One region of the Kluyvera sp. 1366 genome, then DNA from elsewhere that is predicted to be linked to it. Evidence: predicted binding sites of a transcription regulator. Region 1 holds the regulator's gene; each other region holds the start of a gene.
What was found. Region 1 encodes PhoB, which activates phosphate uptake and scavenging genes when phosphate is short. Its sites were predicted from a motif close to CTGTCATAAAACTGNCNNAT; they were not measured.

Region 1 (3,158 bases):
TAGCCACAATCAAGCGTGGCGGCAGCAGGAAGCTGAAACAGGTTTCCTGATGCGGCACGCTGGCGATCTCCAGCCGCGCGTTGTGATGTCCCAACGCATGCTTCACGATCGCCAGCCCCAATCCGCTGCCGCCGGTGGCGCGCGAACGCGCTTTATCCACGCGATAGAAACGCTCGGTGAGGCGCGGCAGATGCTGCTCGCTAATGCCCGGCCCGTCATCACACACCTTAAACTGCGCGCCTTGTTTAGTGCGCAGCCAACTGATGTCGATGCGCGTGCCATCGGGCGTGTGATTCACCGCGTTGTAGACCAGATTGGAAATGGCGCTACGTAGCTGCTCATCATTGCCGAACACTTTCAGATGCGGATCGGTATGGAAATGGATGGTGTGACGTCCCTGACTCAGCGTTTCCGCTTCACGCTGCAACAGCATCAGCATGCCCGGCACATCCACCGTCTCTTTGAGATCGATGGCTGGCGCCGCTTCGATACGCGACAAGGTCAACAACTGCTTCACCAGGCTGTCCATGCGGCGCGTCTGCTCTTGCATGGTATGCAACGCCTTGCTGCGCGTGCGCTCGTTCATCACCGAGTCGTCCATCATTTCCAGATAACCCTGCAATACCGTTAACGGCGTGCGCAGTTCATGACTGACGTTAGCAAAGAAGTTGCGTCGCGCGCCTTCCAGCTGGTGCATCTGGGTGACATCACGCGCCACCATCAGCCACTGACCTTCGCTGTAAGGCATCACGCGGAATTCCATATGACGCTGATTATTGATGATCTGCGTCAGCGGCATGTCGAACTTGCGCTGACGGATATAGCGGGAAAATTCAGGATAACGCAGCAAATTGAGGATGTTCTGACCGTTATCTTCCGGCCAGCGCAAGCCAAGGTGCTGCTGCGCCAGGCCGTTGCACCAGAAAATAGTGCCCTCTTCGGTGGTCAGCACCACCGCATCCGGCAGCGATTCTGCCCCGCTGCGGAAACGTTTGATCAGATTGCCCAGCTCGCGGCGACGCCGCCGGTTGCGCAATTGCATCTGGTACAGGCCATAAAACAGCGGTTCCCAGCTGCCGCGTCCGGTGGGCGGCGTCATTGAACGATCGACCCACAGCCAGTGCGACAGACGCATCAGATTTCTGAAGTGCCAGAACATCACGCCGGTCACCGCAATCAGCAGCAGCCACGGCAGATATCCGAACAACAGACCCAACACCAGCGCAGGTAAACAGACCAGCGCCAGCTCGGTCAACAATCTCTTCCAGGAGAGTCGTTCCAGCACGGTAAACACTCCGTTTACGTTTAGTAGCGGGCAGAGAAACGATACCCTGTTCCGCGCACGGTTTGAACCATGCGATCGTGGCCGGTTAATTCCAGTGCTTTACGTAAACGGCGAATATGTACATCGACGGTGCGATCTTCGACATACACATTGGTGCCCCAAACATGGTTCAGCAGCTGTTCGCGGCTGTAAACGCGTTCCGGGTGCGTCATAAAGAAGTGCAGCAATTTATACTCGGTCGGCCCCATCTCCAGCGGCGTGGTTTCCGACATCACGCGATGTGAGGAAGGATCCAGGCTCAGGCCCTGCATCTCAATCACCTCTTCCACCGCCATCGGCGAAATACGGCGCATCACCGCTTTGATACGCGCCATCAGCTCTTTCGGTGAGAATGGCTTAGTGATGTAATCATCCGCGCCCACTTCCAGACCGCGCACGCGATCTTCCTCTTCACCACGCGCCGTCAGCATCATCACCGGAATGTCGCGCGTCATGGCTTCACGCTTCAAATGCTTAATAAACTGAATCCCGCTGCCGCCGGGCAACATCCAGTCCAGCAGAATCAAATCAGGCCAGGGTTCGATCAGCTTACCAATCGCGCTGTCATAATCTTCCGCCTCAATAGGCTGGTAATCATTCTGTTCCAGCACGAAACATAACATTTCACGGATGGGAGCTTCGTCTTCCACAACCAAAATGCGCTTAGCCATTGTAACTCCTGCTAGTGTGACACCGTGTCACTGGGATTTGCGGCGCCATTATGCGTCAGTTTTGTGACACTTTTATGAAAACACCGCCCTAAGATAGATAGATAAAAAACAGAAATGTCACAATAAAATTCTGCTTTTTTTCTTTGTGATCTTAAGTGGTTATAATTCGCCTTCGCTAAACAGAGCACGGAGCAAACATGCGCATCATTCACACCGCTGACTGGCATCTCGGTCAGTTCTTTTACAGCAAAAGTCGCGCGCGGGAACATCAGGCGTTTCTCGACTGGCTGCTGGATCAGATTGTGCAGCATCAGGTGGATGCGCTGATTATCGCCGGCGATCTGTTTGATACCGGTTCGCCGCCGAGCTACGCGCGTGAAATGTTTAACCGTTTTGTGGTGGCGCTGCAGCCAAGCGGCTGCCAATTGGTGGTGCTGGCGGGCAATCACGACTCGGTGGCGACGCTGAATGAATCGCGCGAGCTGCTGGCCTGCCTGAATACGCAGGTGATCACCAGCGCCACGCCGCAGGGCGAACAGCAGGTGTTAACCCTGAAGCAGCGTGATGGCGCGCCGGGCGCGCTGCTGTGCGCCATTCCTTATCTGCGTCCGCGCGACATTCTGCGTAGCCAGGCTGGCCAATCCGGCCGCGAAAAGCAGATCTCGCTGCTGGAGGCGATCGAGCAGCATTATCAGCACTGCTTTGCTGCCGCGCAGGCACAGCGCGATGCGCAGGACGTTACGCTGCCGATCATCGCCACCGGTCATCTCACCACTGTTGGCGTGACTAAAAGCGATTCGGTGCGCGACATCTATATCGGCACGCTGGATGCCTTCCCGGCGCAGGCGTTTCCGCCCGCCGATTACATCGCGCTCGGTCACATCCATCGCGCCCAGCGCATCGCCAACAGCGAGCACATTCGTTACAGCGGCTCGCCGATTCCGCTCAGTTTTGATGAGCTTGGCCGCGAGAAAAGCGTCTTCCTGCTGGAATTCAGCACCACGCTCGATACCGTTACGCCGCTAACCATCCCGCACTTCCAGCCGATGCAGATGCTGAAAGGCTCGATGGCGGAGATTGAACATCAGCTGGCGCAGTTCAGCGCGAGCGCCAGCGAACAGCCAGTCTGGCTGGATATTGAGATCACCACGCAGGAATATCTC
Region 2 (3,158 bases), on a different contig from region 1:
TGCGCGTTATTCCGCAGCTGCGCGGTGCGTATGGCATGGTGATCATGGACAGCCGCGATCCTTCGCTGCTGGTGGCGGCGCGCTCCGGTAGTCCGCTGGTGATTGGCCGTGGCGTGGGCGAAAACTTTATCGCTTCCGATCAGCTGGCGCTGCTGCCGGTGACGCGTCGCTTCATCTATCTGGAAGAGGGTGATATTGCGGAGATCACTCGCCGCGAAGTCACCATCATCGATCGTGACGGTAAAACCACTAAGCGCGCTGAAATCGAATCGACCGCTCAGTACGATGCCGGCGACAAAGGCATCTATCGTCATTACATGCAGAAAGAGATTTACGAGCAGCCGAACGCGATCAAAAACACCATCACCGGTCGTTTTAATCACGGCGAAGTCGATCTCAGCGAGCTGGGCCCGGATGCTGAGACGCTGTTGAGCCAGGTCGAACATATTCAGATCATCGCCTGCGGTACGTCATACAACTCCGGCATGGTTTCGCGTTACTGGTTTGAGTCGCTGGCTAACCTGCCTTGTGATGTGGAAATTGCTTCAGAATTCCGTTATCGCAAATCTGCAGTGCGTAAAAATAGCCTGCTGATCACGCTGTCACAATCGGGTGAAACCGCCGATACGCTGGCGGCGCTGCGCCTGTCGAAAGAGCTGGGTTATCTCGGTTCGCTGGCCATCTGTAACGTGGCCGGTTCATCGCTGGTGCGTGAATCCGATTTAGCGCTGATGACCAAAGCCGGCACTGAAATTGGCGTGGCATCCACCAAAGCCTTCACCACGCAGCTGGCAGTATTGCTGATGCTGGTGGCGAAACTCGGTCGTCTGCACGGCATGAAAGCCGAAACCGAGCACGAGATTGTGCACGCGCTGCAGGCCTTGCCGAGCCGCATCGAGCAGATGCTGGCGCAGGATAAAGTGATCGAAAACCTGGCGGAAGGTTTCTCGGATAAACATCATGCGCTGTTCCTTGGCCGTGGCGATCAGTATCCAATCGCCATGGAAGGCGCGCTGAAGCTGAAAGAGATCTCCTACATCCACGCCGAAGCCTATGCGGCGGGCGAGCTGAAGCACGGTCCGCTGGCGCTGATTGATGCCGATATGCCGGTGATCGTGGTTGCGCCTAACAACGAACTGCTGGAGAAGCTGAAATCCAACATTGAAGAGGTACGCGCGCGCGGCGGTTTGCTGTATGTGTTTGCCGATCAGGATGCCGGTTTTAGCGACAGCGATGGCATGAAAATCATCTCTCTGCCGCACGTCGAAGAGGTGATTGCACCGATCTTCTACACCGTGCCGTTACAGTTGCTCTCGTACCATGTGGCGCTGATTAAAGGTACCGATGTTGACCAGCCACGTAACCTGGCGAAATCGGTTACCGTTGAATAATCAGTAACAAGAGTGGGCCCGCAATGGGCCCGCTTCATTTCTGCACGCTGTCATATAACTGTCATATTTCGTACATTTCACTGTCATCAAACTGTCCTATTTTCCCTCCAGCAGCAATCACTGACTCCTACTAAAAAGGCATTGAGCCTGATTTTTTTGAATCCCCTGGAGGGAACATGACACTGATGCGTAGCACCGTAGCCCGAATCCTCGCCGCCACCTTCGCAGTAAGCGCGGTTTCTGCTTTTGCAGCCACCGATCTGACGGGCGCAGGCGGGACATTCCCGGCGCCGGTTTATGCCAAGTGGGCAGCCGAGTACCAGCAAGCCACCGGTAGCAAAATCAACTATCAGGGTATTGGTTCTTCCGGCGGCGTGAAGCAAATCATCGCGAAAACCGTCGATTTCGGTGCGTCTGATGCGCCAATGAAAGAAGAAGATCTGCAGAAAAACGGCCTGTTCCAGTTCCCTACCGTCATTGGTGGTGTGGTGCTGGCGGTTAACATCCCAGGTGTGAAATCCGGTGAACTGACTCTTGACGGTAAAACCGTGGGCGACATCTACCTCGGCACCATCAAAAAGTGGAACGACCCGGCGATCACTAAACTGAACCCAGGCGTGAAACTGCCAGATTCCAACATCAACGTGGTTCGCCGCGCTGACGGTTCCGGTACTTCTTTCGTCTTCACCAGCTACCTGGCAAAAGTGAACGAAGAGTGGAACAGCAAAATTGGTAAAGGTAACACCGTTAACTGGCCAACCGGTCTGGGCGGTAAAGGTAACGACGGCGTGGCCGCGTTTGTACAGCGTCTGCCGGGTTCAATTGGCTATGTGGAATACGCTTACGCCAAGCAGAACAACCTGACCTACACCAAACTGGTTGATGCCGACGGTAAAGCGGTTGCACCAAGTGAAGAGAGCTTTGCTAACGCCGCGAAAGGCGCAGACTGGAGCAAAACCTTTGCTCAGGATCTGACCTTCCAGAAAGGCAACGATGCATGGCCGATCACCTCAACCACCTTCATCCTGATTTACAAAGATCAGGCGAATGCGGAGAAAGGTAGCGAAGTGCTGAAGTTCTTCGACTGGGCATACAAAGGCGGCAGCAAAACCGCAACCGACCTGGATTACGCCGCGCTGCCAGAAAGCGTAGCTAACCAGATTCGTGCAGCGTGGAAAGCGAACATCAAAGATAGCTCCGGTAAAGCGCTGTACCAGTAACAGATTGACCCGGCCAGCCGAGACGGTTGGCCAATCCCAATGGGCGGCCTGCGTGCCGCCCTGACATCCCCCTGAGAACAGAGAATTCTATGGCTGCCACTAAGCCGACGTTCAAAGCCCCCGGTAAACAAGGCGACATGATTTTCGGCGCGCTGGTGAAGCTATCCGCGCTTATCGTGTTGCTGTTGATGGGCGGCATTATCGTCTCCCTGATTTTCTCCTCCTGGCCAAGCATCCAAAAATTTGGTTTCTCTTTCCTGTGGAACAAAACCTGGGATGCGCCAAACGAACAATTTGGTGCGCTGGTACCGATTTACGGCACCCTCGTCACCTCGATTATTGCCTTGATCATTGCCGTGCCGGTGAGCTTCGGCATCGCGCTGTTCCTGACCGAACTGGCGCCAGGCTGGCTGCGTCGCCCGCTGGGCACCGCCATTGAGCTGCTGGCGGCCATCCCCAGCATCGTGTACGGCATGTGGGGCCTGTTTGTTTTCGCGCCGCTGTTCGCCGAATATTTCCAGACGCCGGTTGGCAACGTGATGGCGAA
Region 3 (3,158 bases), on a different contig from region 1:
TGAAGTGACGATTCGCCGCCAGATAGCGGAAAGTTTCGCCGAGCGACGGCAACGATTTTTCACTGCTTTCCGGTTTGCAGCGCGGATAGCGGGTGAACAGGAACAGCAGCATTACTACCACCAAAACCATCACCAGATATTTATACGGCTCAAGCGTGTGCTCCAGCATGGTGAGACGGAACGCATGCGCCTGTTCCGCATTCATGCCGGCCAGCTGACTTTCCAGACTGTCGCCCTCCTGGAACACCAGATATTTGCCCAGCACGATGCCCATCAGTGCGCCCACCGGATAGAAAGTCTGGCTGATATTCAGGCGCAGCGTGGCGTGATCGCGATGACCAATCATCGAGCTGTAGGTGTTGGCGGCGGTTTCGAGGAAGCTCAAACCGATGGCGATGGCGAAAATCGCCGCCAGGAACATGGTGTAGGTTGCCATGTGTGACGCGGGATAGAACAGCACGCAGCCCACGATATACAGCGCCAGGCCCAATAAAATCGCCAGTTTATAGGTGGCTTTACGGATCACCAGCGAGGCCGGAATAGCAATCAGGAAGTAGCCGCCGTAGAACGCGCTCTGCACCAGTGCGCTGGCGAAATCGCTTAACGCGAACACGCTTTTGAACTGGGTGATCAGGATGTCGTTCAGACTCGCCGCACAGCCCCACAACGGGAACAGGCACGAGAGCAAAATGAACTGGAACAGCGGCGTTTTATTCAGATAGCCATCAGATTGCTGAACAATGTTCGGTTGCATAACTCGACCTCAGTGAACGTTGAGAAAACGCTGGAAGGTTTCCGCGTCGGGATAGGAGCGCTGCGTGCCGCGACCGGTCACGCTGCAGGCGGCATAAGCCGAGGCTTGCGCCATCGCGGCCGGGATATCGCCGCTTTTCACCAGCTCGTGGGCGAAGCAGCCGATAAAGGCATCGCCCGCGCCGCTGGTGTCCACCGCTTTTACTGCGGTGGGTGCAACCTGATGCACGCTGTCGCCAGACATCCACAGCGAACCGCGCCCGCCCAGCGTGATGATCAGGTTTTTCAGCCCACGTTTAAGCAACGATTGCCCCGCCAGCTTCACCTCTTCATCCGTGGTGACCGGCATGCCGGTGAGGATCTCCAGCTCGGTTTCATTCGGCATGAAAAAGTCGCATTTGCAGGCGTAGTCGATATTGAGATCCGCCACCGCCGGTGCCGGATTGAGGATCACTTTGATGTCATGCTGACGGGCAAAATCAATGGCGTAATAAACGGTCTCCAGCGGGATCTCCAGCTGCAGGATGATCAACTGGCAGCTTTTCAACGCGTCAGCGGCGGCATCGATATCGGCTGGCTTCAACTGTTGGTTGGCACCTTTAATAATCAGAATGCGGTTCTGCGACTCATCGTCGACGAAGATAGGTGCCACGCCGCTGGAGGTGCCTGGCGCGGTGGTGACGAAGCGGGTATCAACGCCTTGCTGCTGCAGATTGGCCACGGTATTCGGCGCGAACAGATCGTCGCCGACTTTACTCACCATCATCACGCTGCCGCCCATCTTCGCTGCTGCCACAGCCTGATTGGCACCTTTACCCCCGCAGCCGATGGCAAAATCGGGTGCTTCCAGCGTTTCGCCCGCTTTAGGCAGCTGATTGGTATAGGTAATGAGGTCCACCATATTTGACCCAATAACCGCAATATCCATTGTTTTCTCCCGGTGAATTTTTAGCTTTATAATGTTATTAAAATAACAATATCAGGTTAATAAAGTTAATTGTGTGATAAATTTCACACCTCGACATCCTGATAAAAAGCCGATAAACAGCCATTAATTGGTAGAAATGAATGTTATTATTCTAACAATGGAACAACATTGAGAATCAGAGCGAAGCGGCTTGAGAGCAACACGTTGGCGGCATTGCATGAGGTTTGCGGGCCGATCTCATTACAGGTAAGATTGAAAACTGGCCTGCTGGATACGTCGCAAATCATTAAAATATGTGAGATTTATCGTGATTTTTGACCAGGCCACTTCGACTTCAGGATTAATTACGCAGAGATGATCATGGAAACCCGGCGCGACGAACGTATTCACAAGTTGGCTCAGGCGCTGAAACGCACCGATAAACTGCACCTGAAAGACGCGGCGCAGCTGCTCGGCGTGTCGGAAATGACCATCCGCCGCGATCTCACCGAACCGGCTTCAACCGTGGTGCTGCTGGGCGGCTATATCGTCAGCGATCCGAAAAGCCACGCCGGACACTACTTTATCTCCGATCAGCACGGTCAGAACGCCGCACGCAAACAGCGCCTGGCGCAGGCTGCTGCGGATCTGATCAGTGAAAATGACACGGTATTTTTTGATTGCGGCACCACGCTGCCGTACATCGTAGATGCGATACCTGATAGCTTGCCGTTCACCGCCATCTGCTGCGCGATGAACACTTTCCTGGCGTTGAAAGAGAAACCGGCCTGCAACGTGATCCTGAGCGGCGGTGAGTTCCACGCCGATAACGCGCTGTTCACGCCGATTGGCGCGCACTCGATCCTCGACGATCTCTGCCCGACGCTGGCCTTTATTTCGGCGGCAGGTATCGATCAGGAACAGGGCGCCACCTGCTACAACATTAACGAGCTGGCGATGAAGCACCACGCGATGCTGCGCGCACGTCAGCGCGTGCTGGTGGCGGACAGCAGTAAATTTGGCAAAGTGCTGCCCGCGCGTATCGGTGAATTACGCCGTTTTGATTTGCTGGTCAGCGATAGCGCACCCGAACCGGCGCTGAAGAGTTGGCTGGCACAACAGAATATACCGCTGCGATTGCCTAAATCTTAGAATTCCTCTGTTTCTATTACCGGGAAACAAAACCAGACCCTAAATAATTCGAGTTGCAGGAAGGCGGCAAGTGGGTACATCCCCAGGCGCATACATAAGTATGTGACTGGGGTGGACACAAGCAGCCAACGCGCCTGCAGCGCGAAGTATGACGGGTATGAATAAAGGCTGAAAACGGCTAAACTTCTGTACCTAAAGTTCATAACTCACAGACCAAAAGGCTCAATACAACGTGGCTCAATTCGTCTATAGCATGCATCGCGTCGGCAAGGTCGTTCCGCCGAAGCGTCACATTCTGAAGAATATTTCTCTTAGCTTCTTCCCTGGAGCAAAAATCGGTGTGCTC
Region 4 (3,158 bases), on a different contig from region 1:
GGCGCTCGGTCGGGTGATTCCGGAGCTGGAGGGTCGATTGACCGGCTATTCCCTGCGCGTGCCGGTGCCGGTGGTATCGATTGTGGATTTGACCGTGACGCTGAAACGCGACGTGACCGCAGAAGAGGTGAATGACGCGTTTAAAGCCGCGGCGGCAGAAGGTCCGCTGAAGGGGATTCTTGGATACAGCGACGAGCCGCTGGTATCAAGCGATTATCAGGGCGATGCCCGTTCATCGATTATTGATGGTCTCTCTACGCTGGTGATTGGCGGCAATCTGGTGAAGATTCTCGCCTGGTACGATAACGAATGGGGCTTCTCCAATCGTCTGGTGGATTTAGCGCGGTTGATGGCAAAACGCGGATTGTAAGGTATAACGGTCGCCGTTAATGGCGACCGTTATCCTGGCTACTTCAACCCCATCGCATCCTTCAGGGTAAAGAACAGATCGGTCTGATCGGTCAAGCCCACCACGTTAGCCGCATGCGGGCCGTACGCCGCAATGCGCACCTGCGTACCGGTGTGTTCCTGCGAATCCTCTTCTGAATTGCCGTAGCTGATGGTCATCACTGCGCCATCTTTGGTATTCACCGCCTGCGTCAGACCCGGCGCTTTGGTGCCGTTTTCCACGATCTGGCTGCTGTGCGCGTGGTCGGCGGTCACCACCACCAGCGTGTCGCCATGTTCGCGCGCAAAGGCCAGCGCCTGCTGCACCGCTTCATCCAGATCGACGGTTTCACCAATTTGACCGCATGGATTGGCCGCATGATCCTGCTTATCAATTGACGCGCCTTCCACCTGCAGGAAGAAGCCTTTCTCATTAGTGCTTAGCAGATCGATGGCTTTTTTGGTCATCTGCGCCAGCGTCGGTACCGAAGCGGGACGCTCTTTATTCACTTCACAGGTCACCACCGGCTTATCAATGTTGCCGTGATAGCTGGCTTTCGGTCCCTGCCAGCGCACCGGCATATTGCCGTCGGCAAACAGGCCAAGCACCGGTTTACTCTGGTCGGCCTGCTGAATGGCGTTCATGCCATCGAGATTATCAACCCACTGATAACCCAGCGCCTGTGCCTGTTCGCGCAGGGTTTTACCCTGATACTCGCCAGCTTTGGCGGTTTCGCCGAAGGATTTCGCGCCGCCGCCCAGCGTGACGTCCGCACGGGTTTTTAGCATCTGCTCGGTAATCGATCCTTTACCGCCCTGCTCCAGCGCGTTAGTCGGGCACAATTCGCTGGTTTTCTCCGGGCCGTAGCATTTGCGCGAAGTGACGTGCGCGATCAACGCTGCTGGCGTGGCATCCTGCAGTTCAGCAGTGGAAACGTTGCCGGTGGCTTTACCGGCGGCTTTCGCCAGCTCAAGAATCGTTACCTGATCTTTGCCGTTCACGTCGACGCCAATCGCACCGTTATAGGATTTGGTGCCGGTGGCCCACGCCGTGGCCGACGCGGCGGAATCCGTCACGTAATTCGGCTTGTGGGTTTTCTTATCCAGTGAATAGTGCGTGTATTGACCGGTGAGCGGCAGCGCATCAAGGCCGGGGAAGAAACCGCCTGCGCCCCGCGCCTGATTACGCGCGGCGGTGATTTCCGAATCTCCCATGCCGTCACCAATCAGCAGAATCACGTTTTTTGCGGTGCTATTACTTAATGACGCTCTTAGCGCTTCGGTCTGGTCGCCGGTGAGACGACGCGCGCCGCCGTGCTCGGTGACATCGCCGGTAGCAGCGCGGGAATAGTGTGCATCGTCTGCCACTGCCGATGTCGCGACCAGAGAAGCCAGCAGAGTAACCGTTAAGAGAGGTATCTGTTTCATTTATAAGCATCCTTTTCCATAGATATAACCAAATGTTTCCGCGGACAAGTCTGCGACAGTGCGGTGACATTTTTGTGACAGAGAGGGAATGATTTGATGACAGAATCGCCATGATGAGCAGGCCAACGGCAATACGCTCAGAGCTTAAGCGAATAGAACAAAAGGAGAAAATAGCGCTTGACCCTTTTCAGCGATCTCCCTATAGTAGCGCCCCGTTGACCCAGCGCGGTTGACAAAAAAAATGTGGTGAGGTGTCCGAGTGGCTGAAGGAGCACGCCTGGAAAGTGTGTATACGGCAACGTATCGGGGGTTCGAATCCCCCTCTCACCGCCACATTCTAAAGAAGAGCCTGAACGAAAGTTCAGGCTTTTTTTTTGCCTGTTTTCTGCAAGGGGGATTCAAACCCCCGCAGAGTTTGATAGCTGCGAATACCGGTTGGCTGCGGATTTTGTTAGTCCTGCTTTTTTGACGATGTAGCTGTCGTTTGGTAACTGGCGATAAGCTGCTTCAGGTGCATTTCCGCTTGTGATAGCTGATTCTGTGTAGCGTCATCGTCCGATTGCAGCAACACGCGCAGTTCCTCTTCCAGTGGCACCGTTCCGTTGAACGCCTGCGTCATATTGTAGACCGCTGTTTTCAGTTCGCTCACCGTCAGGTATTTGCCGCGCTGCTCGTCAAGTCCGTTCAGGCGCTGCGACAACATGTTGAGCTGCTCCATGCCCTGTTGCCATCCCTGCATTTTATCTGCTGGTATTGCTGCCGCTTTAAGCTGCTTGTTCCAGCGTGCGCTCATCGTTTTAACCGCATCCGAATCAGGCAACAACTGGCTGGCCTGCATCACTAACGCATTACCATGCTGCAGATTCCAGTCCGGCGATGCGCCCTGCAGCCAGTTCAGTTGCTGCTGCATTTGCTCCAGCCATGCTCCGTCGTTCAGCCATTCGGGGGGATTCGCCTGGAGCTCAGCCATCATTTCCGGTGTGAGAGGCGCAGCAACTGGTGATACTGAAGCCTGTAATGCCTGCTGCAACGGAGATTCCTGCTCAGTATTTTGCTCAACGAAATAGCCAGTGGCGACGATGAGTGACACGCTCAGCAGCGTCGCGCCAACGCCACTCACAAATGCCCGACGGCGCAGCCGCCTCACATCCTGTGCAGGCACACCCGGAGACGGAACGTACACCCAGCCACTGACTTCTGCACTAGCTAACGCCATTGCGGGCTTCTCAATCGGAACGACTTCAGGCAGCTTAGCCACAGCATCAGATGTTGAAACATCGCAGTGTTCCAGCATCACCACCGCACTGCGAATGCGGTCCAGCAGCGGATCAATCTGACTAAGC

Region 2: the regulator PhoB is predicted to act here: its motif matches at 1,439-1,458, upstream of pstS (phosphate ABC transporter substrate-binding protein PstS).
Region 3: the regulator PhoB is predicted to act here: its motif matches at 1,753-1,772, upstream of rbsK (ribokinase).
Region 4: the regulator PhoB is predicted to act here: its motif matches at 1,877-1,896, upstream of phoA (alkaline phosphatase).

Annotation. Positions count from the first base shown of each region.
Region 1 covers NZ_JBTRDW010000004.1:389,397-392,554, forward strand. The annotation lists gene phoR (phosphate regulon sensor histidine kinase PhoR) at 1-1,285, opposite strand, end outside; gene phoB (phosphate response regulator transcription factor PhoB) at 1,306-1,995, opposite strand; gene sbcD (exonuclease subunit SbcD) at 2,193-3,158, shown strand, end outside.
Region 2 covers NZ_JBTRDW010000008.1:246,715-249,872, reverse strand. The annotation lists gene glmS (glutamine--fructose-6-phosphate transaminase (isomerizing)) at 1-1,391, shown strand, start outside; gene pstS (phosphate ABC transporter substrate-binding protein PstS) at 1,568-2,611, shown strand; gene pstC (phosphate ABC transporter permease PstC) at 2,701-3,158, shown strand, end outside.
Region 3 covers NZ_JBTRDW010000005.1:211,490-214,647, forward strand. The annotation lists gene fucP (L-fucose:H+ symporter permease) at 1-754, opposite strand, end outside; gene rbsK (ribokinase) at 764-1,681, opposite strand; gene deoR (DNA-binding transcriptional repressor DeoR) at 2,042-2,812, shown strand; gene ettA (energy-dependent translational throttle protein EttA) at 3,045-3,158, shown strand, end outside.
Region 4 covers NZ_JBTRDW010000002.1:549,490-552,647, forward strand. The annotation lists gene gap (type I glyceraldehyde-3-phosphate dehydrogenase) at 1-370, shown strand, start outside; gene phoA (alkaline phosphatase) at 409-1,815, opposite strand; tRNA gene ACVLVH_RS06090 (tRNA-Ser) at 2,061-2,148, shown strand; gene ACVLVH_RS06095 (VasL domain-containing protein) at 2,267-3,158, opposite strand, start outside.